DNA from 2 places in the Lysinibacillus sp. G4S2 genome. Region 1 is predicted to be linked to the other one. Evidence: predicted binding sites of a transcription regulator. Region 1 holds the regulator's gene; the other holds the start of a gene.
What was found. Region 1 encodes LexA, which represses DNA repair genes until DNA is damaged. Its sites were predicted from a motif close to CGAACATATGTTCG; they were not measured.
Positions count from the first base shown of each region.

Region 2: QUF91_RS09585 (RpnC/YadD family protein) is a predicted target of LexA. The motif match lies at 8,432-8,445, and genes of this name have one in related genera.

Region 1 is NZ_JAUCFJ010000002.1:1,431,956-1,447,113, reverse strand. It holds gene liaF (cell wall-active antibiotics response protein LiaF) at 6-689, shown strand; gene QUF91_RS07315 (sensor histidine kinase) at 686-1,723, shown strand; gene QUF91_RS07310 (response regulator transcription factor) at 1,698-2,330, shown strand; gene QUF91_RS07305 (hypothetical protein) at 2,407-2,772, shown strand; gene QUF91_RS07300 (HAD family hydrolase) at 2,856-3,515, opposite strand; gene QUF91_RS07295 (serine hydrolase domain-containing protein) at 3,529-4,518, opposite strand; gene QUF91_RS07290 (hypothetical protein) at 4,652-4,999, shown strand; gene tkt (transketolase) at 5,030-7,024, opposite strand; gene QUF91_RS07280 (DUF896 domain-containing protein) at 7,151-7,384, opposite strand; partial or broken gene QUF91_RS07275 (metal ABC transporter permease) at 8,001-8,339, opposite strand; gene QUF91_RS07270 (CPBP family intramembrane glutamic endopeptidase) at 8,398-9,021, opposite strand; gene QUF91_RS07265 (LytTR family DNA-binding domain-containing protein) at 9,203-9,655, shown strand; gene QUF91_RS07260 (DUF3021 domain-containing protein) at 9,661-10,098, shown strand; gene QUF91_RS07255 (GNAT family N-acetyltransferase) at 10,264-10,770, shown strand; gene QUF91_RS07250 (YneB family resolvase-like protein) at 10,903-11,565, opposite strand; gene yneA (cell division suppressor protein YneA) at 11,562-11,876, opposite strand; gene lexA (transcriptional repressor LexA) at 12,038-12,655, shown strand; gene QUF91_RS07235 (gamma-glutamyl-gamma-aminobutyrate hydrolase family protein) at 12,900-13,622, opposite strand; gene QUF91_RS07230 (prepilin peptidase) at 13,657-14,409, opposite strand; gene QUF91_RS07225 (DUF2339 domain-containing protein) at 14,746-15,158, opposite strand, start outside.
Region 2 is NZ_JAUCFJ010000002.1:1,879,677-1,894,834, reverse strand. It holds gene QUF91_RS09635 (VOC family protein) at 1-514, opposite strand, end outside; gene QUF91_RS09630 (flavin reductase family protein) at 715-1,203, shown strand; gene QUF91_RS09625 (YezD family protein) at 1,522-1,677, opposite strand; gene QUF91_RS09620 (hypothetical protein) at 2,308-2,487, shown strand; gene QUF91_RS09615 (phosphopantothenoylcysteine decarboxylase domain-containing protein) at 2,608-3,282, opposite strand; gene QUF91_RS09610 (LysR family transcriptional regulator) at 3,579-4,457, opposite strand; gene QUF91_RS09605 (DMT family transporter) at 4,592-5,491, shown strand; gene QUF91_RS09600 (general stress protein) at 5,714-6,067, opposite strand; gene QUF91_RS09595 (Dps family protein) at 6,297-6,737, opposite strand; gene QUF91_RS09590 (hypothetical protein) at 7,031-7,240, opposite strand; gene QUF91_RS09585 (RpnC/YadD family protein) at 7,426-8,388, opposite strand; gene pepF (oligoendopeptidase F) at 8,557-10,371, shown strand; gene QUF91_RS09575 (SEC-C domain-containing protein) at 10,613-11,596, shown strand; gene QUF91_RS09570 (zinc-finger domain-containing protein) at 12,147-12,338, opposite strand; gene QUF91_RS09565 (ribonuclease HI family protein) at 12,650-13,042, shown strand; gene QUF91_RS09560 (C40 family peptidase) at 13,306-13,920, shown strand; gene QUF91_RS09555 (MFS transporter) at 14,034-15,158, opposite strand, start outside.

The DNA.
Region 1 (15,158 bases):
CCCTCTTGCAAAATTTCACAACTAATAAGCTCACATTTTGGGTACTGTGCTTCTTTTTACTCGTTTTTGTGGAGCTCACAATTTTTAACAACGGTGGTGCCTTTTGTTTATTGATTGGAGCAGGACTGCTTTATTTAAGTTTCTCAAAAAAAGTTCGTTTCTTTAAATGGACGGGGATTTTCTTTATCTCAATCGCACTCTTTACAATGTGGAGTTTACGCTTCTTTATCGTCATTATTCTCTTATATATGCTCTATCAATACTTGCAAAGAGAAAACGAACCAAAAGTTGTTGGTTTGGAGCTTTTCGAAAAGCTTCCCGCTACAAAAAACGAATTATTCGGTACAATGCCTGCACCTGTAGAAGCCTATAAATGGCAAGATGTACAAATCCAGCGACTTGCCGGTGACATTACGATTGATACAACACAAACTATTTTACCAGCTGGCACAAGTCTCATTACGATTCGCCAAGGTATCGGTAAGGTGCAAGTTTATATTCCATACGAAATTCCATTCCGTTTACAATACACAACATTGTTTGGTGAATTGCAATGTCTACATGTTGGACCACAACGCATACTCAATGAAAGTGTAAGTTTCTCAGATGGAAACCCCGAAGATGCGAAGCGTACATTAGTTATACATGTTGCAACATGGCTCGGGGACTTGGAGGTGCTACGTAAATGATTGCCTTTATCTCAAGATTATTTACGCTATTTTTCATTTTATTGAGTGCTGCATTTGGACTCCTTGTCGCTCTCTGGGGCGAGCCGAATGAAAAAATATGGGGGCCATTATGGCAGCAGAATTATAATAATATACCACTTGGCGGTTATATTGCCATCTGTCTTTTTGCGATTAGTTTACTGATTGCAAGCTGGATTAGTATGACTGCCCGCGCAAGAGAAGCTCAGGCAACCCGCATTGTGAAGCAATTAGTTGAACCTGATTTTGTATTGCCTAAAAAGCAGCCTTTACCAAAACCTTTGAAAAAAGCTTTAGTTCAAACAAGCGAGTTAATCGACACTCAACGAAAAAGCTTACAGCGCTTATCGAATGAACGTGCAGAAGCTAACGATAAAATTATTCAAGAACGAATTATTGCTGAACGACAACGCCTTGCTCGTGAGCTTCATGATTCTGTATCGCAGCAATTATTCGCAGCTTCGATGTTACTTTCCGCTTTAACGGAAACTGATGAAAATGCAACAAGCCTAAAGCAGGTCGAAAAAATTGTGCAACAGGCACAGCTTGAAATGCGCGCATTATTATTACATTTACGACCTGTAGCTTTGCATAATAAAACACTTGCACAAGGTCTTGAGGAGCTAATTATTGAGCTGCAACAAAAAGTATTTTTTCATATTGAATATGAGCTTGAGGAAATGGCGTTATCTAAAGCGGAGGAAGATCATTTATTCCGTATTGCACAGGAAGCGTTATCGAACACACTACGCCATGCCAAAGCGAGCGAAGTTGAATTACTGCTCGTTGCACGCGATGATTTAGCGATTTTACGTATTCAGGACAATGGCCTCGGCTTTGATGTCGAAGCCGATAAATCTACTTCTTATGGACTGCAAAATATCGCTGAACGTGCTGTAGAGATTGGCTGCACATACAAAATTGTATCTGTGCCTGGTGAAGGTACAATTGTAGAGGTAAAAATTCCACTACTTAAGGAGGAAGAAGTGAATGATTCAAGTGTTAATAGTGGATGACCACGAAATGGTGCGTATCGGTGTTTCTGCCTATTTATCAGCACAACCAGATATTACTGTCGTGGGTGAAGCTGAAAATGGTAAAGAGGCAGTAGAACGTGCTCTTGCCCTACGTCCAGACATTATTTTAATGGATAATGTCATGCCAATCATGACAGGAGCTGAGGCGACAGCTGAAATTTTAGCTGCCTGGCCAGAGGCAAAAATTATGATGGTTACAAGTTTTCTAGATGACGACAAAGTCTATCCTGCATTAGAGGCTGGTGCTGTCAGCTATATTTTAAAAACGTCAAATGCAAAGCAAATAGCTGATGCCATTCGCAAAACGATGGGTGGCGAAACTGTTTTAGAGCCAGAAGTAACATCAAAAATGATGCATCGCATGCGCCATGGCAATAGCACCCCACTTTACGAGCAGCTTACCGATCGTGAAATGGAAGTATTACTGCTTATGGCTAAGGGCAAAGCGAATCAGGAAATCGCCGATGACCTATACATTGCCTTAAAGACTGTAAAAACACATGTCAGCAATATTTTAGCGAAGCTTGATGTTCAAGATCGCACACAAGCTGTAGTCTATGCTTTTCAAAATGGGCTAGCGAAGTAAATTTTTAGTGTACTGCTACATTTGATGTGTATGATTTATCAGCGTTATCAGAGATTCTGCTAGGGTATCAGCGGTTTTGGCACTTTTATCAGCGATTCTTCCTAGGTTATCAGCGATTTTGGCACTTTTATCAGCGATTCTTCCTGAGTTATCAGCGATTTTGGCACTTTTATCAGCGATTCTTCCTAGGTTATCAGCGGTTTCTGCTCTTTTATCAGCGATTCTTCCTGAGTTATCAGCGATATTTGCACTTTTATCAGCGATTCTTCCTGAGTTATCAGCGATATTTGCACTTTTATCAGCGATTCTTCCTGAGTTATCAGCGATATTTGCACTTTTATCAGCGATTCTTCCTGAGTTATCAGCGATTTTGGCACTTTTATCAGCGATTCTTCCTGAGTTATCAGCGATTTTTGGTACTTTTATCAGCGATTCTTCCTAGGTTATCAGCGGTTTCTTCACTTTTATCAGCGATTCAAAAAAAATACGAAACTGCATTTTTAGACAATGCAGTTTCGTATTTTTTTAACCTAATCTATTAATAATTTCTTTAAGCTCATTTACACTGTTAACTATGTATGTTGCTTTCGCATCAGTTAGTTCTTCAAGCGAGCCATAGCCATATGTCACACCGATTGAAGCAATTTGATTTTCATGTGCCCCAATGATATCGTATTTTCGATCTCCAATCATTATAAATTGATCGATATTCACTTCATTAAAATGTTCGCGTACAAATGCGATTATTTCTCCTTTTGCTGAACGAGTACCATCTAGATTACTACCTGCGACAAAGTCAAAAAATTGTTCAAGATTGAAATATCGTAAAATTTGTTCAGCAAATACGGTTGGCTTAGATGTCGCAATTGCTAATATGTATCCCTGCTCCTTTAAATTTGCTAACAAGGCTGGGATATTTTCGTACAGTTTATTCTCAAACATCCCTCTTTCCGTGAATCGTTCTCGGTAATCGCTAATAGCTTGCTTAATTTGCGCATCATTAAATCCATAAATTTCATGAAAAGATACTTGTAATGGTGGTCCTATAAAACTTTCAAGTTCATCTAAATTACTTACTTCGATACCTGCCTTTTGTAATGCGTATTGAACCGATTTCGTTATCCCTATTTTCGGATCAGATAATGTTCCGTCTAAATCAAATAAAACAACGCTATATTTTTTCATAACTAGCTCTCCTTTAATTGTTAAAGTATTGATATACTGTTGAACCAAAATCGTGAATATCTTTGATGTAATCAAACCCTTCTGGTGAACCAAAGCTATTAAACCCTCGAACTGCTACAATATTTTCTTCCGGAATTACCAATAATGCAACACTTGTATAACCAAGTAGTTGAAAACTCCCTCTTGGTAATAATGGACTTATTTCTGTAATCCCTTCTCTCTGTTGAGGCTGAATAAACCAGAAAAAGCCGTTAGTTGGCAAGTTTTTTGGTTTAGAATCCGGGGATTGAATTGTCGTTAATAACTGTATGATTTCTTCAGGTATCATTTGTTTCCCATGTATTTTCCCTTTATCAAGATGCACTTGCCCCCACTTAGCTAGCTCTCTTAATGAGCAATACATATTCATTTTGCTGCCATCACATACATCACTTTCATACCAAAACGGACTATCATTATGTATTACTTCTATATGCTGTTCGGTTTTTTCACTGAACCAATTTGTTTCAGTAAAAGACAATATCTGAAATATTTGCTCATCTACAATTTCTGCAATAGTTTTTCCAGTTACTTTTATTATAACTTTGGCAAGTAAATCTATATTGATATCTCGATATGCCCAATTACAGCCTGCTTTAAATTCTCTAATTATTTTTTCATTTTGCCAACGTAAACCGTGTGTATGTGTTAGTAAATGTCTAATTGAAACGTCCCCAAAAATTTCTTCATTCCCCAAATAATCACTTAGTTTATCATCTATCGAGGCAATACAGTTATGATAAATCGCATATGCTACAGCAAAACCAACATAACTCTTACGAACAGAAGCAAGATGAAAAAGAGTATGTGGTCCAACCTTTTTTTCTCCTTTTTGTTGTCCTTGTACACCAAAATATTCTTCTAGTACGGTTTGACCATGTTTATTAATAATAACTCCGCCACCTGTACAATCTAATTCTGAGAAAGTTTTCTTTACTTGTGCAAGTATAGTTTGTAGCTTCATCTTAAATACCCCTTGTCTACTCTATAAATACTCATTACTATAGTATATCAAATGGAAATTAATACTATATAAGTTTTTTAATCCACGTAACCTTTTATTACCAAAAACGTTATTATTTTTAAGGAGGGGTTGTGTGGATACTCGATTTACTTATAAGCATTTCGTAAATGAAAATACGTTTTCACTTCTTGATCCGATTTTTGAAGCTACTCTACTTTTCGCTGTTTTACTACTTATTATTGTGATTATAAAAAAAGTATCTATTTGGTTTTGTTTACTTTTTGCAAGCCTATCAGTCATTGTCACTGGTCAGCTTCTTTGGTTTAGTGGGATTATTGTTGAAGAGCTAAACATTGGAGGAAGTTCCAAGGACTTTTACTATTTTGTTGCTATACTCCTCATTCATTGTGCAGCAATTTGGATTTCTTTAATGAAGTCTTCTAAACGTGAAAAAATACCGCAGCACTCAGTGGAGATTTAATTCCCACTGAGTATTGCGGCATTTTATTAATTATAGAGCTTTTACTTTCGCTACAACATTTTCTACTGTGAATCCGTATTTTTCCATTACTAATTCACCTGGTGCAGAAGCGCCGAACTTGTCAATTGCAAGAACGTCCCCTTGAAAACCAGTGTATTTATGCCAGCCGAATGACGCGCCCATTTCAATTGCAAGACGTTTTGTTACAGCTTTTGGAAGAACAGATTCTTTGTAAGCTGCGTCTTGTTTTTCGAAGCGATCCATAGATGGCATTGAAACAACTGCCACATCCATGCCTTCCGCTTTTAGTGCTTTTTGTGCTTCAACTGCAAGTGAAACCTCAGAGCCTGTTGCAATTAAAATGGCATCTGCCACTTCTTTTGTAGCAGGAGATACTGTATAAGCACCTTTTGTAACACCTTCACGTACTGTATCAATAGATGCGTCAAGAACAGGTAAGTTTTGACGAGATAATACTAAAACAGTTGGTGTTTTTTCAGATGCTACTGCCAGCTCCCATGCAACTGCTGATTCATTTGCATCAGCTGGACGAACAACAGATAAATTTGGCATTGCACGTAAAGATGCAAGGTGTTCGATTGGTTCATGCGTTGGACCATCTTCCCCTACAGCAATTGAGTCATGTGTAAATACATAAGTAACAGGAAGACCCATTAATGCAGAAAGACGTACAGCTGGACGAACATAATCAGAGAATACGAAGAATGTACCACCGAATACGTTTAGACCACCGTGAAGTGCCATACCGTTCATAGCAGCACCCATTGCAAATTCACGTACACCGAACCAAATATTACGGCCAGCATAATCATCTGCAGAGAAATCTCCAGCGTCTTTCATCGTTGTTTTGTTTGAGCCAGCCAGGTCAGCTGAACCACCGAAGAATGATGGTGTTTTCTTCGCAATTGCATTGATTGCATCTCCAGAAGAAGAACGAGTTGCTACTGATTTACCTACTTCATAAACTGGTAATTCTGAAGCGAAATCTTCCGGTAATTGACCATTCATCGCGTTTTCAAATTGCGCTGCTAATTCTGGGAACTCTTGCTTATATGCTTCAAACTTAGCATTCCAAGCTTCTTCTGGTTGTGCTCCTTGAGCTTCAGCAGCAGTATTAAATGTATCGTATACTTCAGCAGGAATTTGGAATGGCTCGTGCGCCCATTCATAAGTTGCTTTTGTTAAAACGACCTCATCTTGACCTAGTGGTGCACCGTGAGAAGCAGCTTTACCTGATTTATTTGGTGAACCAAAACCGATAACAGTTTTCACTTCGATAAGTGTTGGCTTGCCAGTTGATTTTTTAGCTTCTTCGATAGCTGCGTTAATTGCTTCAACATCTGTACCATCAGCAACTTTTAAATAGTTCCAGCCATAAGATTCAAAACGTTTTTGTACGTTTTCTGAGAATGACTTTTCTAAGTCACCATCTAAAGAAATATCATTAGAATCGTAAAGCACGATTAATTTTTCAAGCTTTAAGTGACCTGCTAAAGAGATAGCCTCAGCTGCCACACCTTCCATTAAATCGCCATCGCCACAAAGTGCGAATGTATAGTGATCAACGATGTCATGTCCTGGTTTATTGTAAGTAGCTGCTAAATGACGTTCAGCCATTGCCATACCAACTGTCATAGCAATACCTTGACCTAGAGGACCTGTTGTTGCCTCTACCCCAACAGTATGACCATATTCAGGATGTCCTGGAGTTAATGAATCCCATTGACGGAAGTTTTGAATTTCTTCCATTGGTAAGCCGTAGCCACCAAGATGAAGTAGGCTATATAGAAGCATAGAGCCGTGACCTGCAGAAAGTACAAAACGATCGCGGTTATACCATTTTGGATTTGCCGGATTATGGCGAAGTTGTTTTGTCCAAAGCGTATAAGCCATTGGCGCTGCCCCCATCGGTAAACCTGGGTGACCTGAATTTGCTTTTTCAATTGCATCGATTGACAAAGTTCGGATAGCATTAATCGCTAGTTGATCCGCATGTTGAGTCATTATGTTGTGACATCCTTTCTCGTCCTATATATTGTTCTTCTACAGTTTAGTCAACATTGCTTCAGAAAACAATGTTTTTGTTATACTATTAACGTTTTATTACATACTTTATGGAAATGTGTCACATTAATTTAGAAATTTATTTTTTTTCGCTTGTTTTACTTTTTCTGGTGTTACATCATTTCCTTCAGGATCTACCACTTTGACGTTTTCAATTGTATCACGCATCGTTGCTCTAAATGTATCTAGATATTCCTTACGAAGCGCTGTTCGTTCTTTAGCTTCTGCCTCTGTTAATGTACCATTTTTAGACTTAGCAGAAAGTTCATTGATTCGGTTAATTTTTTCCTTTGATAACATAGTTACACACCTTTCAGTACATATTTTAATGAATATGGTATGCAAAGTATAGCATGTATTCCCTTAAAATGCAGTTATACCAACCTTTCTAGCATCAGTTTATTCTTAAAGATACTACAAGGCAATGAATGAAAAAGTATGTTTTTGGGGCTAATTGGAACTGTTGCTGAATTAATAGCTGTTTCATTAATGTTTAAAATACTTTTTTATTAAACAAAAACCACCCATCACGGAGTATTCATTTTTATGGATTATTTAACGAAAGCACCAGATAGTTTTTAATCCCATTATTGCTTATAAATGAAGAAAATATTTTATATAGGAGCATTGTCTACATTAATACTAACTGCATGTAGTGAGGATGAAGCTGTGTCTAAAGAAGAAGCTCCAGCTAGTGAGCAAAAAGAAGCTAAAGAAAAAACTGTAAATACTTATACTGATGAGGATTCTGAGAAAAAAATCTATCGATGAAGCAGCTAAGGAGCTTCATACAAAATATAGACCGTATGATGAATAAACAAAAAAACAAGCACCCACTTTTTAACGGGCGCCTGGTCAATTATTTTATATGGTTAACACGCTGTTGATTTCTTTTCCATCAAACGATGTTTCTATTTTACATAATTTCTAATTTACTTACGAGTGATTTTCTTCGACGCTCGGCGATTTTTTGACCTACTACTGTTGTTTCCATCATCCCTGCAATGGACGTATCCCAAAGCTTCGCTAAATAATAACCTATTACCGAAGCTGAAGCCCCAAACAGCATGCTATACAAAAACATTTGTTTAATCGTTTTGCTTATTAAATAGGAAGTAGCAGCTGGCCCTATTAACATAGCGACAACTAAAATCGCACCAACACTATCAAATGCAGCAACAGTTGTAAAGGAAATCGTTGTCATGAAGCCATAATGTAGAAAAATAACAGGAATGCCGATAGAGGCGGCATAAACTAGGATTCGATAACTTTCTATACTGATCTACTAACCTTCCCCTTACCAATAGGACAAATTACTTTAGTTTACTATCCCATTTTCCAGATACAGCAGATAACATTAACCATGGTTCAATCACCATATTAATTAACATATGAGCTACGATTGGAGCGAAGGTACTTCTTCCAGTCATAATATAAAGCATCGCGAGAAGACTTCCTAAAATTGTAGTAGATAGTATAACAGGTAAGGCAATCTTCCAATCCCCTCTCAAAAGTACCCATACACCGTGAGCAATTCCAAATACTATCCCAGAAATTAGTATTTGCTTTAAATCTGAAAATGCATTCGTTAATAAGTATTCCATAAGTAAATGTCTAAAAATCACTTCTTCTACGATCCCCGTCACAATAGCGATCCTTATACCGATTACTTTTAGCCAAGACATAGTAAATACATGTGCTTTTACAAAAGGTAATGCAATAATTGTATAGGCAATGTATCCCACTACAATAAAAGCAGTAAAAATCCAAATAAATATGTTTGAAAACACATCTCTCTTATAACCAATTAGATTTTCAATAAAACCTTCAGGATTATTGAAAAACCAAAAAATTATACTGGCTGTCAGCATCGTTGCAATAGTTATTAATATCCAACCAGTTTTATTTCTTTCACTTGAAGTAGTTAACTCACTCATAATAGCCCTAGCCTCCTAATCATGAACTTCCAAATACTTGTTTTCTGAACTCAATATAACGAATGAAAAATATGCCAACAACACGTTTGGAGTAACATGTCGTTATGGTTGTGTAAGATGCCTTTTCCAAAGAATAACCTGCATTTTCCAAAATGCTGTATATGCTATAATTTTTTGAGAGGTGATAAATCTGAAAATAGAAATAAAAATAGATTCAGAGTATGAAGAGCCACATGTAACAATATATACAGCTGAACTTACGCCTACGATACAAGCTGCTATTTCTTTATTACAACAAGAAAAAGAAGAGCAAATTTTAACAGGAATCGCAAATAATAAAACATATATCATTGATCCAAATTCAATAATTGTTATTCGAACGGAAGGAAGAGAATTAGCTTTATATGATGAAGATGATCATCGTCTTATTTTGAGTAAACCTTTATATGAATTAGAGCGACAATTAGGGAGTAATTTTATACGGATTTCTAAATCAGCCATTATAAATCTCACAAAAATTAAAAATATTGAAGCTTCATTTAATGGAACAATGGAAATTGAGCTAGTTTTGGGAATTAAAGAAGTGATTTCTCGCAATTATCGAAAGCAATTTAAAAAGCGTTTGGGGGTCTAGGATAGATGCATTTTTTAAAAAATGTCGCATTTGGTGTAAGTATGGGCTGTACAGTTTTTGTTTTTATTAATCTTTTAGGTTATTGGACTCTTGGAAATATTTTTTTGGAAGCTGTTATGGCTAATTTTACACAACACGTTTTAGGTTCAATTATTGTAGGAATTGCTTGTGCATTACCTTCATATTTCTATCAAGTGGAACGTTTAACATTTTTACAACAAATAGCTATCCATTTTGCAATTTCTGTAAGTACATTTATTGTTGTTGCTTTATTTTTAAATTGGCTCCCAACATCATCTATCGGAATGACTATGTTCATGTTATTGCTTGGTGTTTTACTTTTCACTCTTATTTGGCTGCTATTTTATGTTTATAACCTATCTGAAGCGAAAAAAATGAATAATAAAATTGATGAGCTGATAAATAAGGATAATGCCCAATAATATTTTTATAAATCCGATCGATTCAAAACTCCTCCCATCATAGCCTCAAATGCTCCAAATAAACATTTACAATAAATACCACATAATACATGATTTTTTGAAGTCAGAAGTGTAAACTAATTTATAGGGGTCAAAAGATCAATTTACGCTTGGGGGAAAATGAAATTGTTTATTAAAACGAAAAGATTAATTATAAGAGAATTTGAGGTTCAAGATTGGCAAGCTGTCTATGAATATACTTCAGATTCAAATGTGATGAAATACATTCCAGAGGGAGTTTTTAATGAGGAGGAAGCAAGAAAGTTTGTTTCAGAAAATAGCGGTGATAAAGCAAAATACTTCCCTGTTGTTTTACTAAATAACAATATTGTCATTGGTCATATTGTTTTCCATCCATGTTTTGGTGACCATACGTATGAAATTGGTTGGGTATTTAATCCGAACTATTACAATAATGGATATGCCTCTGAAGCTGCAGAAGCTGTACTGGACTATGGATTCAAGGAAATGAAGCTTCATAGAATTATTGCAACATGCCAGCCAGAAAATATCGGATCCTATCGAGTGATGGAAAAAATCGGCATGAGACGCGAAGGTTATTTTAAAAAATGTATTCCTAACGGAGATGAGTGGTGGGATGAATACTACTATGCTGTCTTAGATGAGGAATGAGCATAACTAGTTCTTTATACTATAGTTAATAGATTATGGTGGAATCCGCCACTTCTCTGCATTACCTCAATCTTAGCTATTTAAAGTAAAAATCAGTGGGATGACTAAGCTCCCACTGATTGATACGTCACTTTATTTGCTATTAATCTCTTGATGTTCCCGATATCTCCTATGGACAGTTGCTTTGCTTACATCAAAGCCTAGACCTCTTAGTGTTACGGCAATTTCCTCAAAAGTGAAGCCTCGGTTACGTAGCTTAATAATCTCTTCTACAGGTACATCCTTACGTTCTTGACCATTAGGATTTCCACGATTTGATAAATTGTTTTCAGGACGATAGCCATTTTCAACGGCACGACGCATGCCACGACGTATTTTAGCATTATGAATTCTGCGTTGGTACTCCTCTACGATCGCTAAAATTTCTAGGAGCATCGTATCCATTTCATTTAATTGTACAGGGCCCTCGTCTCGCATAGAAAAAACATCCGTTTCAGTTTTTTGTAATAAATGCAATACTGCCATTCTAGCATTTCCACGTCCTAAGCGTGTCTCATCCTGTACAAATAATGCTTTAACTTCTTTTTCTTTAATAAAGTCGAGCATTTCAAGTAAGCCATCACGTTCCACATCATAGCCACTATGCTTATCCCTAAAAACGTTCTTCACTTCGTAGCCCTGCTCTTTAGCATAGCGCATCAACTCCTCTTGTTGACGTTCAAGCGAGGAACTTTGTGTCTCTTTTTCTGTACTCACACGGCAATAGACAACAGCCGATTGTAGTGTATTTATCATTTTTCATTTCTCGCAATTTCAATTGAATTTATGGGTTTGGACTGGTCACCCACTACTGGAATCACTAGGGATTTACCTGCAATAATATCAACGTTTGATAATTCATTTTCTGCTTTCACAAGCTTAATCCAATCATCCGTTTTCATTTTACCAGAGTATTGTTCAGCTAACGACCATAAACTATCACCATGTTCGATTTCAATTTCAGTGTAAGTAACATTGCCTGGATCTGTTATAAAAAGATATGCTGCAAATAGTAGACTTGCCCCTAATAAAGTAGTAATATGTGGATTTTTCTTTAACCAGTTCATAATCATAACCCCTTTTAGAATATTTGTTCGGAATATATGTTCTCATAATAATGCGAACAAACGTTTTTGTCAAACACTTTTCGAACCTATGTTTGCTTAAGTGTTCGCATTCTGTTATACTACTAATAAGTAGAATGATTAGAAAAAAGAGGTGAGCAATCATGAAAAAAGTTTCGAAAAGACAAGAAGCCATATTAGAGTTCATCAAAGAAGAAGTGCGCACAAAGGGGTATCCACCATCAGTACGTGAGATTGGTGAAGCAGTTGGACTTGCTTCAAGCTCAACAGTTCATGGACATTTAGCTCGTTTAGAACAAAAGGGCTTCATTCGTCGAGACCCAACTAAACCACGGGCTATTGAAATCCTAGAGCCAGAGGATTCTATTCAAAAGCAACATGTTATACATGTCCCACTTGTTGGGAAGGTTACAGCAGGTTCTCCGATAACTGCTATTGAAAATATCGATGAGTATTTCCCACTTCCAGATATTTATGGTACAAGTGAAGATCAGTTATTTATGCTAGAAATTATGGGTGAATCAATGATTGAAGCTGGCATCTTAGATGGAGATTTAGTCATTGTTAAACAAAGAGCAACGGCTAATAATGGTGATATTGTCGTAGCAATGACTGCAGAGGATGAAGCCACTGTAAAGCGTTTCTTCAAGGAAAAAAATCATTTTCGTTTACAGCCTGAAAACGCAACAATGGAGCCGATTATCGTAGACCAAGTTTCTATTTTGGGGCAAGTTGTTGGTCTCTATCGTCGTGTACACTAAAAGCATCTCCATTTTCAAGTATTAAAAGAGGATTTTATGTTCATAAAAGAGCATATACCTCTTTTTCTTATCCATTTTTTTAATGGAACAAAACTAAAAAAGAATCCACTTTAAAATGGATTCCTTACTCTTTGCAATATCTTTAGTTAAGCCTATCCCCATAATGTAGTGTTGATTTCTTCTTGGCGTAATTGCGTTCGGATTTTGAATTGTACCCGCAAATTCATTCCTTCAATATAAAGCTTTATGCCTCTACCTTGAATTTCAAGCTTGCCTTTACAAATGCAGAGAATAATTTCTTCGATGCTTCATCTCCTGCCATAGCTAGCTCTTCTGGATGCCACTGTACGCCCAAACAAAATGGTAAATCTTCGTGTACTACCGCTTCAACGATACCATCGCTTGATTTTGCCACCACTTTCAATTTTTCCGCTACTATATTTAAGGCCTGATGATGAAATGAATTCACAGCAATTTTCTCTTCCTCAATAATCGTTGTTAATAAAGTATCAGGTGTAACATGAACATAATGTGTAGCAACGCCTCGAGCCGCTTGTTGCATGTGCTTTAATAATTTACGACTATGATATTCGCTCTCAATATCCTGATAGATCGTACCTCCAAACGCAACATTGAGCATTTGAATCCCTCGACAGATACCAAAAATCGGCATTTTCCGAATATAGGCCGCTTCAATTAAGGCAAGCTCCACTGAATCTCTTTCCGGATGAACTTTCCCTAATTTTGGTGTAGGTTCTGCACCAAAGCGAAATGGATGCACATCATGTCCACCCGAAAGTAATAATCCGTCTGTCAATGATAAAATTTGTGCTACATCCTCTTCTACGCCAAGCGGAATTATAAGTGGAATACCGCCAGCTTCAATGACACTTTTGCTGTAGGCGGCATTCAATCTTGAGGACAAATCATCCTCCGCAAAGGCCGTTATACCAATAACTGATTTCACATTATCCCCTCCAAAAATCCACAAAATTTACTACTTACCAAAATTCAAGATACCAATTCATCAACGCAGCTCCATAAAAATAGACAATGATAGCTGCTAGCGCAATAGATGGTCCAAATGGTATAGGCGTTTTCCTTCCCTGCCCGCGTACCTTTAACACCACTATCCCAACAATCATGCCAATCACGGCTGCTAAAAATAGTGTCAGAAGTGTATGTATTGTGCCAAGTACGAGACCAAGTAAAAAGAATAATTTAATATCGCCCCCGCCCATACCACCTCTTGATAAGGCAGCAATACTATATAATATGCCAAAACCTACGACAGCACCAACGAAACTATCCCACCACGGAGACAAAGGCGATATTAAGCGTCCAATAATTAGTAATGGTAAAAAGAATAAAAGTATTTTATCGGGAATAAGCATATACGCAAAATCCGATACGACAATAATCACTAATAATGAAATCAATAATAGTGCTACGAAAAATTCTATACTAAAGCCTAATTTCCAATAAGCCAAGGCAAATAATATGCCTGTTATAAGTTCCATCAACGGGTAAATCCAAGAAATTTTTTGACCACAGCTACGGCATTTCCCACCTAAAAATACGTAAGACAAAACAGGTACCAAATCAAGCGCGGTCAACTGTCTCTTACAATGAGTGCAATGCGAGGGTGGACGGACAATGGACTCCTTTAATGGTACTCGTAAGCCAACTACATTAAAAAAAGAGCCAAGAACGAACCCAAAAAGTAAAACGATAATTGTATAAGCCATCTCCATTTTTAAGTCCTCCTATACCAATAGACGCCCATACATTTGAAGTATGCGCGCCATCTAAATTATTGTTGTCCTTCTAAAACAGTTCCTGTTCTTCTAGTATTGATAAAGTTAATTATATCAGTTTTCATCACACGCTCCACGCTCTAATTTTTCGATTTCTTATCCGCCGGAGGTTTTAGGCCAACACTCAGTCGTTGCCATAGGACGTGGCGTTCTTTGACTGAGTTCCTCTATTTCAGCGGATGTTTGGTACACCCGCTTTCTAACAACTTCACATATTCATAATGAAAATAGCCTATTAGAAAATGCTTCTAACAGGCTATTTTTCCATCTCTATTATTTTTTCAACAACCGTCCCGACAGTAGCAACCCAATTCCACCAACCGTTATAAACAGTATTGCTCTGATTAGTAAATCAAGGGCTGACAAATCGAAGAATATAAGCTTTATAAAAGCAAAAACTAAGATGATAAAGCCAGTTATGCGTAGTACTCGTAAGTGACGAGCTGAGCTAAGCCATAGCGAAACGCTTGCTGTAAGGAATAATGTGATAGTAGAGAGCGCAATACTTAGCTTCCAATCAAGTATACTGTTGTATGAAAGCTGGAATAGTATACTCCTAACAACTAACATCGTAAGCACTACGCCTGTAGTTACAATTGGGTCTAAAAGTTTCTCCATTTGACCTTGATAGATTTGATAAATGCGCCCCTTCATTAGTAAATCGACGGTAATTGCTACGATAACAG
Region 2 (15,158 bases), 450 kb from region 1:
TAATCGATTGTTTCGTATCAATGGCTCCACTTGCTTTTAATTGTGCAACACGTTCCTTATCTTCATCAGCCCACTCAATCAAAAATGGAAAATCAATTGCCTGCCCAGGCTTCCCAAAATGCAATAGCTTCCATTCTACCACGGAGCCATCTGGTCTAGTTCGACTACAAGCATCAGGACCATACACTTCAAAACCAAGTGCACGCAAACGTTGTCCTTCTTCTTCAATATTTTTCGTACGTAATGCAATTCGTGAAAAGCCATAGCGCTCATTCGCACGCTTAAACGTATAGTGTAGGGAATAAGGTAAATTCGCTGCATTTTCAAATAAATTACGATCATAGATTGCTATTTGTTCAATATAGTTTAATCCAAAGTAGCTTAACGTATTATATGTCCCCCACATTGTATGTTGACCACCGTTAATTGTATGGATATTGCGTTTGTTTAAGAAAATCTTTGTATTCTCTGGTGATTGAACTTGGTGAACCAGATGGTCAAAATATAAAGTCATTGACTAAACCCCCTTTTTACCCTCCATTATATACTTTACCTGTTAGTTTTGTTGGTTTAAAATGAAATTAGGAATATTACAATTATTAAACAGCGATGCTCGGCAACAAAATAATTTCTATGCAGATGGTTAATCAAAAAAAGTTTTTCATTTCCATCAATCAATGGTATATTCGCATAAAATAACAAGAGGTGATTAGAATGACAGACAAAGTAGCTGCTTTTAAACTTGCATTAGGTAATTATCCAACAGGCGTCACGGTTGTCACAGCTTGTAATGACACTGATGAACCTATTGGCTTAACTGTCAATTCCTTTGCGTCAGTTTCCATAGATCCACTCCTTATTTTATGGTCGCTCGATAAAAAATCACAGCTTCATCCATATTTTACAGCAGCCGAAAAGTTTGCTGTGAATATTTTAGCGAGCAATCAAGAACATTTATGTTCACTATTCTCAAGTAAAATCCCAGATCGTTTTGCTCAGGCAAAGTGGTCAACTTCTGTTCACGGTCTACCGATTTTACACGATACTGTAGCCACTTTACAATGCACAACATTTCAACAAATCGATGCAGGAGACCATACGATATTTATTGGGCAAGTCCTAGAAATTGATAATGCACAAAAGGAGCCTTTACTCTATCATCGTAGACATATTGGTGAAATCCCTAAAAGCTTTTATGACTAGGACACTATCTTCATAAGCAAGTAGCATACAAGAAAAACAGGATGATTCATCGTAATCCATCCTGTTTTTTTGTATCATATAAAATTGCCGACTATTTAGCCATACTCAAATTTATGAAACTCTATTAGCCTAGATATTTTTTATTAAGTGGCTATTTAAAAAGTTGTATATTCATTTTTAACGAAATACCGCTCAACAGGACCTATATCCTTAACCAACTCCTTTAACTAACTACAAATTAAAGCCACAAATAAGAGGAGAGAACAATCCTGCTTTCTTTGTGGCTTTCAAATATCTAGGCAACAGTCATCACACTGTTTACTTTTTCTGTGGGAATCTCTGTTTTTCAAGTCTGTTAATTTGAACAATGACACCATCTTGAATCGTAATGTGCACTTCTCCAAATTCTAAATTTTGAATTGCCTTTGCAATTGCCTCTAGCTTTTTGTCATCGATCTTTACCTGTTGAGTCATCCGATCCCCCCTTCTTTTTTTCATACTTTTTGTTCATAAGAGGCCAACGCATCAATCGTTTTATGCCCCCAATCAGATTGCCCTGTTGGATTTGGCACCTACACTAACAGTTGCCGAGGCTGGACCAAGTCCCTTCACCTCTCTCGATAAGAGTATTACGTTTCTTAGAAAGAATTTTATAATTCAGAAAACCTATTGTCAATATAAATATTATAAATCCTAGCTGAATACTTTGTAATTAAGTAAAAAGGAGTATTTTGAACATTTTAGTATTCATTTATGCCAATGGATAGTATTGAATTACTTAAGTTTTTTATTAGAAGGATGTGAACTCAATGAAGAGCATTATTCGAGAACTATGTTTCAACATCACTTAATACTGAATCATATGCATTTTCAAAAATCATAATGTATGCCCCCTCCATTTTTTGCCTACCGTTTAGTGATTAATAATCTAAATCATCAGGCGTGTTGATTAGGAAAAAATAGCTTTATTATTGAGCGATAAAAAGTATTTTTTTGTTGCTATAATGCCAATGAATTTCCATTTTAATTGATTGTAGTGTAGGGCTACTCGACTCCTGCGGGAAAGCGAGACAGACGAGACCCTGCACGAAGCGAATGTTTTCTGTGCGAAAGCGAAGCGACAGCAACAAAGCGAAGGAAGCGGCTCGACGCTCGCCCGCAGGAAGCCTTGCTCTGCGCGAAAGCGAAGCGTCAGCGGCAAATGTTTTATCTGCGCGAAAGCGAAGCGTCAGCGGCAAATGTTTTATCTGCGCGAAAGCGAAGCGTCAGCGGCAAAGCGAGTAGCCCGTAGCGGAAATCAAAGCCTTCTAATGAGTGAATAAAAATGGTTAATCAAACACCTACTAAATCATTTTATAAAACAAAAAAACTGTGCAGATTTATTGCCTCTACACAGTTTTCGCTCTATTTATTTTGTAATAAATCCATTAATGCTTTTGCTGTATCTTGCTTGCCCATAACCTTTAGTGGTTCGCCTTCAGCAGGTACAATCCAATGTGGCTCATCTCCACCATATAATGACTGCGAGCTATTTGCTACCATAAATTGAGCGTTCGCCGATTCCATCCTTAGACGTGCGCGGGACAGTAAAAACTCCTCATCATCTGTCGCCTCGAGTTTAAAGCCCACTAAAGTAACATTCGGCTGCCACTTTTTTATTTGCCCTAATATTTTAGGCGCTTTTTTAAAGTGAATGATAGGTGGCTCGTCAGAAGGCATTTTACCTGCTTCCTCCATTAAATTCCCTGATTGGTCATATACTTTGTCAATGAGCCAATCAGAACCAGCAGCAGCCATTACAACGATATCCACCTGTTCTTCCTGAACAGCATGTCGAACTTTCTCGCCTAAATCTTCAATACCTTCAAATCGAATGGTACGCATTTTATCTTTATTCGTCGGTAGCTGTGCGAAATAACCATGCATATACAATACGTTTGCCCCAGCCTCTAGTGCCGCCTCAGCTAAATAACAGCCCATCGATCCTTTTGATAAATTCGTATGTCCACGCACACGATCCCATTTTTCAAGTGTTCCCCCACTTGTAATGAGTACGGTCTTACCTCGTAATGTCCCCATACAATCACCTTTTTTCTAATCAATTTCGCCTTGGCGTAATTGTAGCTGTTGCTTCGCGTTCGCTACAGAAAACATTTGCCGCTGACGCTTCGCTTTCGCGCAGATAAATTGCCACAGGACGTGGCGTTCTTAGACTGAGATCCCCTATTTCAGTAGGTGTTTGGACACCCCCTGAAAAAGTAATTAAAATTGCATTCATCTGCTGAATGAAGATAAATATACAAATACTATTTTACGTAATGCTATGTAAAGGTTCAATGTTGTTTTTATAGAGCATGTCGATCTCCTCTAAGCGTTTACTCGAACTTATTTTGTTCTTTTAACCAGGAACTTAATATTTCCGCAAATTTTTTGGTAACAGGTGATGCCTGATGTTTCATAGCTATTCCAATTGTACGATAACCACCTTGTTTTAAAGGAATGGCTTTTAACGTAGGAGGTAAGTTATTCGTAACTAATTTCGGTAAAATACTAATGCCAAGTTGGTGAGAAATCATCGATATTATCCCTACCTCTTCCGATAGTTCAAAACGAATATTTGGCTTCACATGATATTGCTCTAAAAGTACTTTTACATCATTTGTCCCTTTATATGAAGTCATGATAAATGGCATGTCCTCTAGTTCCACTATATCAATTTCCGCTTTATCATAAAGCGGACTTTTATCGGAGACAATACACAGCAATGGATCCTGCTGGAGTTCAATATACTGAAATTGCCCCGACTTTTGACCATTTAAAAACCCAGCATCCACCTCTCCACTCAGTAGCCATTGTTCAATCTCATAATAGTCTCCCTCTCGCAATTCAACTTGTATGCCAGGAAATTGATTGTCCATAATACGGACAATTTCTGGCATCCAGTTTGAGGAAATGCTTGAAATTACGCCAATTCGTACTTTTCCACGAGTAACACCAAGTATGTGTGCAGCTTCTTGTTGTAATAGTTCCTCTGCATCAAGGACATGCCTCATCGCCCTTAGCATTGCATCCCCTTCACTTGTTAACGTGACACCCGCTCGACTTCTATGAATGAGCGCAAAGCCGAATTCCTTTTCTAAGCTGGAAACAGCATGACTTACAGCAGATTGAGTTAAACCTAAAGCATCTGCTGCTTTTGTAAAGCTTGCTACCTCAGCCACTTTATTCAAAATCTCATATTTCACTAAACTCATTGCCTTTTCCCTCTGCATACATGAATTTTTTTAATACTAATCATTATAAACATTCGTTTTACTAATCACAATACAAGATATATAGTAATTTTTATATGAAAACTGTTTTAGTACACAGATTGTAGGTGAGCATAATGGGTATCCAAGGAAAAGCAAATTTATTGATGGTTATTGTAACAATGTTTTGGGGATTATCTTATACCTTTATGGTAATGGGACTTGAAACATTGGCAGTTTATAATGTGGTGGCTTTACGTTGTATCATCGCATTCTTCGCAGCAGGTATTATCTTTTATAAACGCATGATGAAAGTCGATGCTAAAACATTAAAATATGCAGCTATTCAAGGGTTTCTATTATTCATTGTGTTCGCTCTCAGCTTATTCGGATTAGAAACAACTTCTGTATCAAATGCTGGATTTATTTTAAGTCTAACAGTTGTCTTAGTACCTATTTTCAGTAGTTTTATTGAAAAAAAATTACCTTCAAGAGCAGTTAGTTTTGCGATTGTTTGCACAATGATCGGAATTACTGTTTTAACTGCTCAAGGCTCACTTTCCTTCCAAAAAGGGGATATTTTAATAGCTATCGCTGCACTATGTTATTCGATTTACTTATTATTAAATAGTACATTTACACGAAGTGTTGAATCAATTTCCTATGGCGTATACCAACTTGGTTTTGCTGGACTTTATGCACTTATATTAACATTAATTTTTGAAACACCAACACTTCCAAATACAACGACTTCATGGATTGCCATTATAGGACTCGGTGTCATTTGTAGTGCATTTTGCTTCGTAGGGCAAGCTGTTGCACAACAGTATACTTCTGCTACACATACAGGACTCATTTTTTCTTTAGAGCCAATTTTCGCAGCTATGTTTGCTATGATGTTTATCGGTGAAGGAATAACGATAAAATTAATAATTGGTGGTAGCTTTATTCTGATTGGTAACCTTGTTGCTCAATTAGAGCATATTCATGTATTACGATTTATTAAAAAACAAGAACATGAAAAAGCTATTCATTAATCTTGAATCCATCCAAAACAAAAAAACAGAGTGATGCATGTGCATTCACTCTGTTTTTTTGTTCTTATAGATATCTTCGAATTCGTTCAGCCTCATTCATATGCTCCAGCCTTTAAACGCTCCTCGTAATCTTAAGGATTTCTGCACTTTCAAGAGTAGATTCTGACACAGTTACACGTGGACTACGCGGATCAGACGATACTGATTATCTTTCGAAATAGTTTAAGTCTTCATAGACTCAGTTAAATCCTCACACTCAGTAAATAATACGATAGCACCCAGTTCTACTAGTTGAGCATAGTATGCTGTTTGTCCCTCAGTAAGATCAAATCGCTTTAATCCTTCTGTTACAGCTGATTCACCGGTAAACCATGATTTTAATTGATCCATCCAATTCCCTACCTCATGTGTTTTAACGTCAGAATCCCATTTTACATCCTCTAATTTGCTTGGATCCTTTGCAATAATGTGAATGTCCTCTATTTGATATGCTTCTAATCGCATACTTTCTAAAATATGAAGCATCTCATCCCTTGTATGGGCCACTTCAATTTGTGAGTTTTGTTCATTCATCATGTTCAATTCCTCCTAATTTGTATGGCTTACTAGGTATTTACCCTACATATCCTAAAAATATAACCGTTTTTTTCATTCTTTAACGGACTGTAACATTCGTTATATTGTCGAGATATTTGTTGTCGTTTTGTAATAATGATATAGAGTCTTTATTAAATGCAAAAAAAAAGAAACAATGAGTACTTACTCAAGATGCCCATTGCTTCTTTTGATATTAATATTTTGGTTATTAGCGACCTAGGAAGGCTTTTAACATCCACGTATGCTTTTCAAGGGACTGATACATAGCATTAAGTAAATCCTCTGTACGGTCGTCTCCTTCTTCAGCGGCTAGCTCCATTGTTGAGTTTAATGATTTCATTAGCATTTGGAAATCTGAAATGGTTATAGCTACCATTTCCTCTGTCGTCTCATTTCCTGACGCTTCCTCAACATATGATAGTTCAAGATGCTCTTTTAAAGTCGCTACAGGCCTTCCATCTTTCGAAAGAATGCGCTCTGCAATTTCATCTAGATTCAATGTTGTTTCATTATATAATTCTTCAAATTTGGCATGTAGTGTAAAGAAGGCGCTACCTGTTACATACCAATGATAATTGTGCAATTTTGTATAAAGTACCGAGCATGTAGCGACAAGTTTATTCAATTGTTTGTTTAAGTTTTGTGTCATCATTTCTCCTCCAATGGCCAATTGTATCCATTAGTATGTGTAACAAAGTGTATTAGCTATACGCACATTTTTCCCATTGACACAAATAAATTTCAAAGATCATTTATCATAAAAAAACAAAACATCTTCCACTACATATTACTCGCTTTTCCCGCAAGAGGATTTGCCTTACAACGGGAGGTTAAAGGCAATTCCACAACAATCTCACACAAAAAGATTTCATCATTAGGAAGCTAGAAAACTTACAACAAACCTAATAAGAAATGGTCATGTTTTCTTTCTACACTATTAGACTATTTAAGTTCTATACGAATTTCTCTTATCTTTGTCACTGGAAGCTTTGCAACGTCAGCAATCCACTCATCCTCAGCACCTTTTTCTATTAAACCAGTGATTACTTGTTTCATGGCTTGTTCAAATCCTTGTTCAAATCCTTGCTTAAAGCCTTGCTCGAAACCTTGCTTGAAGCCTCGCTCGAAGACTTCCTGCCTTACTAATTCCAATACTCCTGCAAGTGTCGGTGGTAAACCTTCTATTGATGCAACATTTCTTCCTCCCCTCTAATCTCAGCTTTTATGAATGGGCACACAAAAGAAAATTATCAACAAAAAATCCTTGTATCCTCCAATGAAAAACTTATATTTTCCAAACCAACACATTTGAAAATTGACACTAAAAAACAATTAATCTATTTAAGTTCCACGCGAATTTCCTTTATCCTTGTTACTGGAAGCTTTGCAACTTCAGCAATCCACTCATCCTCAGCACCTTTTTCAATCAAACCAATAATTATTTGTTTAATACCTTGTTCAATACCTTGTTCAATACCTTGTTCAAAGCCTTCCTGTCTCTCTAATTCTAAAACTCCAACAAGCGTAGGTGGTAAATCCTCTTTATATAAACGCAAAATTTCTTCCTCCTCTCTAATCTCAGCTTTAACATCTTTTACAAGCTGCTCAGACATAGGTTTTGGCAGCTTCATTAAGTAATCAATAAAATAAAGTAGCGCTCTTATTTCTGTTCGTTCAATATTATTTAATAACCACACTTCTCTTAAGAGGGCTCTTTTATATGCACTACGTAAGCTAAATTTATTTTTAGTACGATTCATATAAATTGAAGCTAGCAACGCCTTACTAAAAAGCTTAGGTGATTTTTCCAATTCTTCTTCATCAAAATCTGAAACAACAAATTTATTAAAAGTATACGTTATTTCTGTACCATAATACTTTTCATAATACCGGTTCGTGCTTTTTGTACTCTTATCCGTAAAAATAGCAATAGCCACAATCTTCTTACCATATCGATCCCTAATACGATAGAAATACTCAAACATATGCTTCGCAAAATGCACTTCATCTCCAGCTTGTATTTCCGTATGGACAAGAATCCATTGCTCTTTCCCATTTTTTAAATGAACCTTCGCAATTTGATCAGCTATTTTGCGCCCTTGACGATGCTCAATAATTTCTTTGAAAAGCTCCTGTTGCAAAAATTCTACTTGCTTCGAAAAATCTACCTCTAAGTGTAACTCTGGCAAAAAAAACAACAAAAAATCTTCAAACAAATCCGCAATTAACTTCTTCCATAAATTATCTTGATTCACGTGACTTAACTTATACACATCTGGTTTCTCCAAAACTAACTGCATTATAACTTCATTCCCCCTTTCTTTAAATCCATTATAGCGAACACGAACATAAGTTTCTACATTATCATTTAATTTTTAAAAATATTAAAACTATTCACTATAATTATTTCACTTTCCGAAATAGTTTCGTTATAATGAAGTCACTTACATTAAAAGGGGTGTTAATTAGTGGAAGTTTTACCATTACGAAAAGATGTACCAGTAGAAGAGACATGGAATTTAAAAGATTTATTTGAAAATGATGGGGATTTTGAACCTGTTTTAGCTCAGCTTGTAGAGGATGCTCTAAACTTTGAACGCAAGTATCAAGGTACAATTACAGATGCACAAAAAGTAATTGAAGTTTTAACAGCTTTTGAAGCATTACAAAAAAGCATTGTTCCTATTGGCACTTATGCAAATTTAAATATTCAAGCAGATCGTACAGATGACGTAGCTCAAATGCGTTCTGCAAAATACAGTACTGCAGTGGGTAAAATAAGTAGTGCCTTTTCTTTCGTACGCAGTGAATTACTAGCACTAGACGAGGCAATTTTACAAGAAGCCACTGAGTTAAGTCCTATTTACAAAATTTACTTAGAGGAATTGTTAAAGCAAAAGCCTTATCAGCTAAACCCTGAAGTGGAAAAAGCATTAGCAGCATTTAGTTCAACTTTTAAAGCGCCTTATGAAACATATAATACGACAAAGCTAGTTGATATGCATTTTGGACAATTTGAAGCAAATGGTGAAAAGCATCCACTGAGCTTTGTATTATACGAAAACAACTGGGAGTTTGAGGCTAATACAAATGTACGCCGTGCTGCATTTGAGGCATTTTCTAGTAAATTACGCGATTATCAGCACACAACTGCCAAAATTTATAACACACATATTCAACAGGAAAAAACAATGGCAGATTTACGGGGCTTTGACTCTGTCATTGACTATTTGCTGTTTGATCAGGATGTTGATCGATCCCTTTATAATCGTCAAATAGATCTTATTACAAAGGAACTTGCGCCTCATATGCGCCGTTACGCAAAGCTGATACAACAAGCGAATGGCATCGAGAAAATGACATTTGCTGACTTAAAAATAGCACTTGATCCAGATTATGATCCGAAAATAACAATGGCTGAAGCAAAGGGTTATGTTGAAAAAGCATTAGCAGTTATGGGCGAGGATTATAAGAACTTGATTGAGAAGGCGTTTAACGAGCGATGGATTGATTATGCACCAAATAAAGGAAAATCAACAGGTGCATTTTGTTCGAGTCCGTATGGTAGTCATCCATTTATTTTAATGTCATGGAATGAACGTATGAATGAGGTATTCACACTTATCCATGAGCTAGGACATGCAGGTCATTTTGCGAATGCGCATGCCCATCAATCTTATTTTAATAGTCGTCCCTCGTTATACTTTATCGAGGCACCATCAACAATGAATGAAATGCTTCTTGCCAATTATTTATTGACACATAACGATGATCCTCGCTTCAAACGTTGGGTTATTTCAAACATTGTGTCCAAAACATATTATCATAATTTCGTCACACACTTACTAGAGGCAGCATATCAACGAAAAGTATATGAATTAATTGACGCTGGTGAAGCTGTTAATGCTACAGTTTTAAATCAATTAAAACGTTCTGTCCTAGAAGAATTCTGGGGCGATACTATCGATATTTCTGAAGGCGCAGAGCTTACTTGGATGCGTCAGCCTCACTATTATATGGGCCTTTACCCTTACACATATAGCGCTGGCTTAACAATTTCAACGCAAGTATCTAAGCGCATATTAAAAGAAGGTAGTACGGCCGTAGATGAATGGTTAACTGTCCTTCAGTCTGGTGGTACGAAATCACCTGTAGAGTTAGCTCAAATGGCAGGTGTTGATATTACAACAGAGCAGCCGCTTCGAGATACGATTTCTTATATCGGTCACCTCATTGATGAGCTTGAACGATTAACAATGGGAATGGAAACTATCAAAGGATAATCACCCCTATTTTACTTAACAAGGACCATCCAACGCTTTTAAGGCGTGGATGGTTTTCTCTTTTTTAGTTCTAAGCAGGAAATTACGTACATATACTAGAATCAGGGCGTCCCTCTACTTTTTTTTGACATTTCTAAATAGATAATCATTTTTCTTCATACAAATGTACCGTTATTATTAAGAGTACGCAATTTATTTAGCAAAATTCGACAAACAATTTTCAAAGGAAGTGTTTCTAATTATGGTAAAACGTAATGATCCATGCCTATGCGGTAGCGGCAAAAAATATAAAAAATGTTGTGAAGGTAAACAGCAGGTTACAGTAGAAGCTGTAGCAATTGAAGAATTAGAGCGTGTACTACAAACTTTTTACCTAGAATATCCAGAACGCAAAGATGTTCGTGCCTATATAGAGCATGTAGGTACATGGCAACCTAAATTAGAGAGTTTACTACAAAGAGAGCTAATTGAGGCGATCGCGTTAGACGACTTCTTCTTCCATCAAGAGCCATCTATTTGGAAAGGTTACTTAAAGAAAACGAAGAAAAAAACGGTAAGACCTTCTACAGTAAAAGTGTTAGAAGGCTGGTCACAACCTCACCTATTTATTGGTTCCGTGTCAGTTGTAGAAGAAAAATATTTTAAGGCTACACATGTATTAACAAATGAAGAAATTTATATTCGTCGTGAAAATGACAAACCTATCCCTGAAGGTATGCATGTCTTTGCATTCATCTTACCAGATGGTTCAAAAAAATCAGAGCATTATTTAGCTGTTTCAACGCTGATCTTCTTCCCAGAAGACCATGCAAAGGTATTTGAACAATTCAAGAAAAATTTTGATGCTTCAGAGAAGAACGTTGGAGCATTCTTAAAAGAAGAGCATTTATCCTTCTGGGAATTACTTGTGTCAAATGGTTATAAAGGCGAGGAATTCTCTAACTTTGAGAGCAATGTACTTACACAAGTAAAAGAATTCCTTGAGCAAAATGATCGAGAAACAGCTCCTATGTTAGAGCTTTTAGAGGACTATTTAATTGAAGGACAACCATCTGCGCGTAAAGAGGCTGCTATTGCTGCTGGCGCGATTCGATATGGTCAGGAAAAAGAGCTATTCGAGTCGTTGTCATTGACTGTAAAAGAAATTGCGGCAACGTTCGATATTTCTGCTTCCTCTTTGACAAAATATTATCAAGACTTAAGTAACTATGCTACAACTAAATAATTCCTAAAAATAAAATGGCGCCTCACGCCCTAAGTCTATCTTAGAGTGTGCGGCGCATTTATATATAAAGGGAAATCTTTGCTTTCAGTGATTTTTGAGGTGAGGGTTTTGTACCTGGACTCTTCGCTTTCGGTACAGATAAATTACTGCCCATTAATGTGGGATAAATAGAAAAAAGCTACTTTTGTCATCAGTATAACCAACAACAAAGTAGCTTTTCTATGGTAACCAACCAACTTTATTATTTCCGAACATATTGTTATTTATGCATTGAATTTAGTAAATATGAATTTTTTTAAGCAAATATACAACTTATCATTATACTGTATTCTATATTAACATAATCCATTTAATACTTATGGTTACTTCGCCAAAGTGGATAAGATATTTCTGGATCATCACCATAACGTATGGTTGATTTCCGTTCCGACTGGAGGCGTCTAGCCGGAACGAAGATCAAGCATACGTCTTAAAAAATGTCATCTACAACTTTTGGTGATGAAGCACATTTCTGTAATATGTTATCTTTTGTACAAATCCTTTTACAGAGTCATTTACTATATACCTTCAAGAGCTCTTCTCCGAGAAACTGTAGTCGCTCTCCTACTGAGCAAGCTTCAATACAGAAGCGATGAGCTCCAGGCTTACCACGCTCTTTTCGTAATTGCTTTATCACTAAGCAATCAGCGCAATACGTATCATGCAGTTCATCAATATCTTTCATAACCGTCACTTTATCCATTTCGAACTCTCGCTCCTTTCACGTCCAAATTTCACTTCTTACTATTATGAAGTGAACAATTTGATCAAGCAACTATTTTGTTTTTCCTTAATTAACAAAGGCTGTGATTAAGATATTGTGAAAAAGCACTATTGATGTACAATTAAAATTAAATATGCCTCGGCATATTTGCGTCCGGAATCGGCTTTGTGTTTGCACAAAGAACTCCTTTCCGATTTCCACGACATCCGCCGGAGGCTTTACCTTCTTTAAGCGGATGTTTGGACACCCGCTTAAAGAAAGTAAAATCTAAAACAAAAAGTAGGGATTTTATGTTAGAAGTAAACATAGATGCTGCTAGTGCAGGAAATCCTGGCCCTAGTGGTATTGGAATATTTATTAAAGGAGAAGGCCATCATATACAGATCAGTGAGTATATAGGGCAAGCCAATAACCATATTGCCGAGTTCACTGCCCTAGTACGTGGCCTTGAGGAAGCACAAAAACTTTCTTCAAACATTGTTTCAGTGCGCTCTGATTCAAAAATTGTTGTAGCCTCTATGGAAAAAGAATATGTCAAAAATGAGGAATTTAAACCTTTTCTTGAGCAGGCACTTACACTTGCACGTAGCTTCGATTTATTTTTCATCAAATGGGTTCCAGATACGCAAAATAAAGCTGCAGATGTACTTGCACGTAATGCAATTCAAAAAGAAAAAAATTAAACCATCTAATGGGGACTGCCCCTTGCCTACAACAAGTGACAGTCCCTTCAATTCGTTCAGATACTTACTATCCCCCAATATTTTATTTTTAACTCTGTTTTCTTAAATTTACGAGTAATTAAAAAAGTATTCAACAATAATTTTGATCAGTATAAATTGTATCCTTAATGTTATTTTGTTGACATATAACTGTAATATTACAATGTTAATATCATTTATATACCAAGTTAATAATCTTTAACGTTTTTAGGAGGATACATATTATGAAAAAGAATAAAAAGTACCGATGGGGAATGAAATTAGCTACATTGGTATTAAGTTCATCTGTACTTTTTTCAACGATTGAGACAGCATCAGCGGCAAGTTACACTGTAAAATCTGGTGATTCTTTATGGAAGATTGCAAGTCAACAGGGTGTTTCTTACCAATCATTGATGAAATGGAATAACTTATCTTCTCCAACAATTCACGTTGGACAAAAGTTGAACCTTAATTCTCCGACAGTGTCTACACCTAAACCAACAACTAATATAGTACAAATTGCTAAACAACATTTAGGTGTAAAATATACATTTGGTGGAAGTAAACCGAGCACAGGTTTTGATTGTTCAGGTTATGTCACTTACGTTTTTAACAATGCCGGTATTTCGACAGCTCGTAAAACAGCAGCTGGTTTTTACAATACATCTAAAAAAGTAAGTACACCTAAAGTAGGTGATTTAGTATTTTTCGCTAATACATATAAAGCCGGTATCTCACATGTTGGTATTTATATTGGAAATAATCAAATGATTAATGCAAGTAATAGTGGTGTTAATATTGCTAATTTAAATAGCTCTTATTGGAAGCAGCACTTTGTTGGGTATGGTCGTATATAGGAATCGAAAAAAAACAGTTGGTACTCTGTCCCAACTGTTTTTAAATTGAAGTGCACTATAAAAGTTACGACCTTCAAAAAAAATACCTCTATTCAATTTTAAAAAGCTATTACTTATACATGCGCTACTTTCTTTGTTTTTATTTTTGCTAAACGCACTAAATAAATGATAAAGACAGCGACCAGTAAACCTGCACCAGTTAGATAAACTGAAGCATAGCCCGCTTGGACTGCCACTATCCCTAAAATATAAGAACCGAGAGCAAGCCCGATATCAAACATCGTAAAGTACGTTGCAGTTGCATACCCACTGCGAGTATGGGCCGTAGATTGAACAGCTAATGCTTGTAAGCTTGTGGTTACTGCCCCGTAGCCAAATCCAATAAAGATGGCTGAAAATAAAAATAATGCCGGACCTGAGACAAATGCGAGCATAACAAGTCCGATAGCAAAGGAAATAATTCCAGGAATAATAACAAATTGTGGTCCTCTTGTATCATAAAGCTTACCTGTATATGGGCGTGTAATAAGCATAGCTGCTGCAAAAACTGCATAAAATAGACTCGCTACAGCCATTAGATCTTTCTGCTGTGCGTACACTGATAAAAACGATAAAACACTCGCATATGAAAAAGCTACTAAACTAGCAATAGTCGCTACCGGAAGTGCTTTACGTTCCAATAAATCATCAAATTTAAAAGTCAATTTACCTTGATGTGTAGGCTTAGGTAAATCATCTGTATTCACCGTTACAGCTAGGATACCCCCTGCTAAAATACAAATACTCATAACAATAAAAAGTACATTGAAGCTACTATATCGAATAAGCAGTAAACCGATAAATGGCCCAATTACTACTGCTAAGTTAGTAGAAATTGTGAAATAACCAAGACCTGTACCTTTACGGTTTGCTGGCACAATATCTGCCGCTAAAGAGCCAGCTGCAGTTGTAATAAAACTAAAGAAAATCCCATTTACAAAACGTAATCCTAGTAAAAGTCCAAAAGGATGAATGAATAAATATAAAACCGTACATAAAAAATAGCCGGCAATCGAAATAACCAAAAGTTTTTTCTTCCCAAAAACATCTAATAGTTTACCTGAAAAGGGACGAACGATAATAGCTGATAATAAAAATCCCGACAGTAACAATCCAGCTTCCTTATCTGTTTGGTGCAGCTCACCTATCGCATATAGTGGCAAAGTCGTTACCAACCCATAGAAAACAAAAAATACCGA